DNA from 2 places in the Morganella morganii genome. Region 2 is predicted to be linked to the other one. Evidence: predicted binding sites of a transcription regulator. Region 2 holds the regulator's gene; the other holds the start of a gene.
What was found. The regulator PurR, encoded in region 2, represses purine synthesis genes. The targets are predictions, from matches to a motif close to CANGCAAACGTTTGCNTG.
Positions count from the first base shown of each region.

Region 1: purE (5-(carboxyamino)imidazole ribonucleotide mutase) is a predicted target of PurR. The motif match lies at 1,973-1,990, and genes of this name have one in related genera.

Region 1 is NZ_CP069157.1:862,602-865,917, reverse strand. It holds gene cysS (cysteine--tRNA ligase) at 1-446, opposite strand, end outside; gene ppiB (peptidylprolyl isomerase B) at 720-1,214, shown strand; gene JL661_RS03905 (UDP-2,3-diacylglucosamine diphosphatase) at 1,217-1,939, shown strand; gene purE (5-(carboxyamino)imidazole ribonucleotide mutase) at 2,088-2,612, shown strand; gene purK (5-(carboxyamino)imidazole ribonucleotide synthase) at 2,612-3,316, shown strand, end outside.
Region 2 is NZ_CP069157.1:1,648,212-1,651,527, reverse strand. It holds gene sodB (superoxide dismutase [Fe]) at 216-794, shown strand; gene cydH (cytochrome bd-I oxidase subunit CydH) at 879-962, opposite strand; gene purR (HTH-type transcriptional repressor PurR) at 1,240-2,265, shown strand; gene punR (DNA-binding transcriptional activator PunR) at 2,269-3,171, opposite strand.

The DNA of each region.
Region 1 (3,316 bases), 790 kb from region 2:
TCACTGCTGATATCAAACATCACATCCCCGTTGTCCGCCACATAGGCATGACCGCGATCGAGCAGTAACTGCGTGATCTCAATAATCTCTTTGATGTGATGTGTGGCGCGCGGCTCTGAATCCGGGCGCATCAGGTTCATGGCATCGAAATCGCGGTGCATCTCCGCCACCATGCGATCCACCAGCTGATCACAGGTTTCGTTATTTTCATTCGCCCGTTTGATAATTTTGTCGTCCACATCCGTGATGTTGCGGATATAGTTCACATCATACCCGGCGTGACGCAGATAGCGCACGATGGTGTCAAACGCGACAAATGTCCGCCCGTGTCCGATATGACACAGGTCGTAAACAGTGATACCACACACGTACATCCCGATTTTACCGGGGTTAATGGGCTTAAATTCCTCTTTTTGTCTTGATAAGGTGTTATAAATTTTCAGCATAGGACTATTCCATTAAAAGTCTGTACGTGTTGATGGTGACTTCTGTTAATTAATTGATAATAAATACTTTATTTTTTATATCTGTCTGCGGGGATCATAATCTGAGACAGGTCAGGTTATTGAAACGCGAATACCCTGCAAATGCAAGAAAGACCCTGTAAAACCCGGTGATTATAACAAATACTGACGCAGATTAGTGAGTATGATATAACACACCCCGGAGATAAAAACGGCAGATTATTGCCTTTATAATATAAGCAGCAGGAAATTATTATGGTAACTTTTCATACAAATCATGGTGATATCGTCATTAAGACGTTCGCGGATAAAGCACCGGAAACGGTCGCAAACTTCCTGAAATATTGTGAAGACGGTTTCTACAATAACACCATTTTCCATCGTGTTATCAATGATTTCATGGTCCAGGGCGGCGGTTTTGAACCGGGCATGAAGCAGAAACCGACTCTCGGTATGATCAAAAACGAAGCCAACAACGGTCTGAAAAACAACCGCGGCACCCTGGCGATGGCCCGTACCAACGATCCGCATTCCGCCACTGCACAGTTTTTCATTAACGTGGTTGACAACGACTACCTGAACTTCCGTTCAGAAACACCAAGTGGCTGGGGCTACTGCGTGTTTGCTGAAGTGGTTGAAGGTATGGATGTTGTGGACAAAATCAAAGCGGTCAAAACCGGCAACAGCGGTATGCACCAGGATGTGCCGCGCGAAGATGTGATCATCGAAAGCGTGACTGTTTCTGAGTAAGTATGACCACGCTTATTATTGCAGATTTGCATTTAAATGAGCAGGAGCCGGCGATCACCGCCGGCTTTCTTCGTTTCCTGCGGGAACAGGCTGTTCACGCATCACAGCTCTATATCCTCGGTGATTTTTTTGATTACTGGATTGGTGATGATGACCCGAACCCGCTGCATAAAACCGTGGCTGATGCACTGAAATCCCTCAGTGACAGCGGCGTGAAGATCTTCTTTATCTGCGGCAACCGTGATTTCCTGCTGGGTGAGCGCTATGCCCGTCAGTGCGGCATGACCCTGCTGCCGGATACACAGGTGATTGAAGCCGAAGGGCATCAGATCCTGATCCTGCACGGCGATACCCTCTGCACGGATGATACGGACTACCAGCATTATCGCCAGCGTGTTCACACTCCGTGGATCCAGCGCCTGTTTCTGTGGCTGCCATTGTCGCTGCGCCTGAAAATCGCGAAGAAAATGCGCGCGGGCAGTCAGTCTGCCAATCAGCGCAAAAGCGAAGCGATTATGGATGTGAATCAGAACGAGGTGATGAAGGCATTCCGTCAGTACCGGACCCGCTGGATGATCCACGGCCACACTCACCGTCCTGCGGTGCATGATGTCTCCGCTGACGGCGAAACGCACTTTCGCGGTGTCCTCGGCGCGTGGCACTCACAGGGTTCTGCCTTTAAAATCACCCCGGACAGCATTTCACTGATCTTCTTTCCGTTCTGAGCCGTTATCTCCCCGTATTTGTGAAAAATCCGTGACGCAAACGTTTTCCTTCGTGATTTACCGTGATATTATGCCCGTCTTCTTAACCGGCCAACGGCCGGACGTCTGTCAATTTTCGTGACGCGGGATGTACAGGAGCACCGAAAACATGAACGCCGCCTCTTCGCAACAACACTCACCGGCAGCCAAAGTGGCTATTGTTATGGGATCCAAAAGTGACTGGAGCACCATGGAACACGCCGCAGCGATCCTCGATATGCTTCAGGTGCCTTATCACACAGAAGTGGTTTCCGCGCACCGCACGCCGGACAAACTGTTTTCCTTTGCTGAAACCGCAAAACAGAACGGGTTTGATGTGATCATTGCCGGTGCCGGTGGTGCCGCGCATCTGCCGGGGATGCTGGCGGCGAAAACCCTCGTACCGGTGCTGGGTGTGCCGGTGCAGAGTGCCGCGCTCAGCGGTGTCGACAGTCTCTATTCCATTGTGCAGATGCCGAAAGGCATTCCGGTCGGTACGCTGGCTATCGGCAAAGCCGGTGCCGCCAATGCCGCCCTGCTCGCCGCACAGATCCTCGCCCTGCATGATGAGGCGCTGCTTATCCGCCTGACAGACTGGCGCAATGCGCAGACCGATGATGTCCTCAGCCACCCGGATCCGCGGGAGGCCAACTGATGAAACCGGTGTGTGTTCTGGGAAACGGCCAGCTGGGCCGGATGCTGCGCCAGGCCGGTGAGCCGCTGGGGATTTCGGTTTATCCGGTCGGGTTAGATGCCGAGCCGGAAGCCGTCCCTTATCAGCACAGCGTGATCACCGCTGAAATCGAGCAGTGGCCGCAGACCGCGCTGACACAGGTGCTGGAGCAGCACCCTGCCTTTATCAACCGCGATATTTTTCCGCGCCTGGCAGACCGCCTGCCGCAGAAACAGCTGATGGATGACCTGCATCTCGCCACCTCACCTTGGCAGCCGCTCTCCTCTCCGGATGAATGGCCGGACATTTTTGCCCGTCTCGGGGACTTTGTCATCGTCAAGCGCCGCACCGGCGGTTATGACGGACGCGGTCAGTGGCGGGTGCGTCCCGGTGATGAAGCTACTCTGCCGCCGGAGATTTACGGCGAATGTATTGCCGAGAAAGGCATTCTGTTTTCCGGCGAAGTGTCGCTGGTCGGTGCCCGTAACCGCGCCGGGCAATGTGTGTTTTACCCGCTGACCCGAAACCATCACGAAGAGGGCATTCTGCGTATGAGCGTGGCCTTCCCGCAGACACAAAACCCGCTTCAGACACAGGCTGAGCAGATGCTGGGGGCTATCCTCACTGAGCTGGATTATACCGGTGTGATGGCTATGGAGTGTTTTGTCACAGAAGACGGCCTGCTG
Region 2 (3,316 bases):
ACTGGATCTGCCGCCATAAGCTGTACACCCTGCTTATCGCCTTTATTGTGACGGATATCATTTTGTGGGCGATTTTGTCTTTCACCATGTGAATAACATCACCCCGGTATTTCACGCTGTTTTTTATGACAAAACTTGTTAAGATAATTCGCAGAATAATAACAGTAACCCGTCTGTGACGAGGTTACTGATTTAACCTTAACAAGGAGAATGCAATGTCGTTTGAATTACCTGCACTGCCTTATGCAAAAAATGCATTAGCGCCCTATATTTCTGAAGAAACACTGGAATACCACTACGGCAAACACCACAACACCTATGTGGTTAATCTGAATAACCTGATCAAAGGCACCGCATTTGAAGGTAAATCACTGGAAGAGATTATCAAAACCTCTGATGCCGGTATCTTCAATAACGCTGCTCAGGTCTGGAACCACACGTTCTACTGGCACTGCCTGGCACCAAATGCCGGTGGCGAACCAACCGGTAAAATTGCTGACGTGATTAACAAAGCGTTCGGTTCATTTGCCGAATTCAAACAGCAGTTTACCGATTCCGCAGTGAAAAACTTCGGTTCCGGCTGGACATGGCTGGTGAAAAAAGCAGACGGCAGCCTGGCTATCGTCAATACCTCTAACGCGGCAACCCCGGTCAGCGGTAACGACAAACCAATCTTAACCGTTGATGTCTGGGAACACGCTTATTATATCGACTACCGTAATGCCCGTCCTAAATACCTGGAAAACTTCTGGGCATTAGTGAACTGGAAATTTGCGGAAGAAAACCTGGCGTAATCCGGAAACACATTATCCGGTAACACAATACAGTTGATCAAAAAAGGGCGGAATTTTCCGCCCTTTTGTACTGTAAGGGGTGAATCAGAAAAGCATTGTTGCAAATAATACGATCATAACCAGTGCTGCAACCGCGGTTGACAAACCATATTTCAGATCTGTATCCATTCTTATCTCCAAAATAGCTGCTTAGTGACCTGATGATGATTACCTGACATCCTGAATCATCAAATTAATTAAAACGGATGGTCTGACCGGAAAACCCGAATAGCTGACCATATCAATAACCATAGCACAGGTAATATTTTTTACTTTTGACCCGGATCAGACAACAATGCCTGTTTTTACAGAAATTTTTCTATTGTTACCGCATAATGGCACTATAATAGCAATCGATTAACCGAATAATAAAATACAGACCGGCAGGTCAGGAGTTGTTTTCATCATGGCAACGATTAAAGATGTGGCTAAGCGCTCGGGCGTCTCCACCACAACCGTCTCCCATGTCATTAATAATACCCGTTTCGTTGCGGAAGAAACGAAGGCGGCTGTCTGGGCTGCTATCAAAGAACTGCACTATTCACCGAGCGCCGTGGCGCGCAGTCTGAAAGTCAATAACACCAAGTCCATCGGGCTGCTGGCCACCTCCAGTGAAGCGCCGTATTTTGCGGAAGTGATTGAGGCGGTGGAAAACAGCTGCTACAGCAAAGGGTATACCCTGGTGCTGTGCAACTCTCACAATAATCCTGACAAACAGAAAGCCTACCTGGCGATGCTGGCACAGAAACGTGTCGATGGTCTGCTGGTGATGTGTTCAGAGTACCCGGATCAGCTGATTGCCATGCTGGAAGGCTACCGCAATATCCCGATGGTGGTGATGGACTGGGGCAAAGCGCGCGGGGATTTCACCGATGCGATCATTGATAACGCCCTGCACGGCGGTTATCTCGCCGGCCGTTATCTGATTGAACGCGGACACCGTGATATCGCGGTTATTCCGGGGCCGCTTGAGCGGAACACCGGCGGCAACCGTCTGGAAGGATTCCGCAAAGCCATGAAAGAAGCAGGTATTACGGTGCGCGATGAATGGATTGTCCAGGGCGATTTTGAACCGGATTCCGGTTATCAGGCCATGACACAGATTTTATCCGGCAAACAGCGCCCGACAGCGGTATTCTGCGGCGGTGATGCTATGGCGATGGGCGCAATTTGCGCGGCTGATGAAATGGGTCTGCGCGTGCCGCAGGATATTTCTGTGATCGGGTATGACAATATCCGTAACGCCCGTTACTTTACCCCTGCCCTGACCACCATCCACCAGCCGAAAGAGCGGCTGGGACAAATGGCACTGACCATGCTGCTCGACCGCATCGTCAACAAACGCGAAGATGCGCAGACCATTGAGGTGCATCCGCGCCTGGTGGAACGCCGCTCTGTAGCGGATGGTCCGTTTATCGATTACCGCCGCTGAGGATCAGCGCAGCCATTCGGCATTGAGCGTGTTGCTGTCCCCGAGATAATCGAGCAGCCAGCTCAGTGCCGGAGAGGTGTCTTTATCCACCCAGGTGATACAGCACGGGCTGTCCGGCAATGGCTGCTCTATCTTCAGTGCTGCCAGCCGCCCCGCTTTAATCAGCGGATCGGCGCGGTGCGCCGGCATCATTGCCACACACAATCCCGATTCCACACAGGCAATTCCGCGATCCCAGTCCGGCACCACCAGGCGGCGCTGATTATCCAGTGCCCACGTATCGCGTTTCGGCAGAGAACGTGAGGTATCTTCCAGACACAAACTCGGGTACGGCACCATCTCCTCATTGGTCAGGACATGACCGGCAGAGGCCAGCGGATGATCCGGACTGACTACCGCACGCCACGGCATAAAGCCCATATCGCGGAAATTGTAGCGCTCACCGATAGGAGATGCGCGTGTCGCACCGATTGCCACGTCCACCCGTCTGTCCACCAGCGCATCCCACACCCCGTTAAACACTTCCGGATAAATATACAACTCGATATCCGGGAAATGATGATAAAAATCCAGCAGAAGTCGCGTTATCCGTTCCGGTTTTACGATACAGTCAACGGCGATGCTGAATTGTCCGCGCCAGCCGTTGGCAATCATCTGGCACTGGTGACGTGTGGATTTCATTTTTTTGATGACATCACGCGCTTCTTTGACAAACAACGCCCCGGCAGGTGTCAGTTCAACATCGCGGTGACGCCGTTCAAACAGCGGAACCGCCAGCCACTCTTCCAGCTGGCGGACACTGTAGCTGATGGCAGAAGGCACCCGGTGCAGTTCCTCTGCCGCCGCACTGAAACTGCCTGTCCGCGCCACAGCATCCACCACATCCAGCGTATATTCTGACCACATAATCCTTCCTTTCAAAAAATTTCACAGCAGTGTGCAAATAATAACGTTTTACAAGGGAAAACTCGAATAGTTAAAATACTAACTCACGCATTACACTTATTTAACATTCAGGTATTTCTCTGTGACTGTCAATAAATCGCCTTCC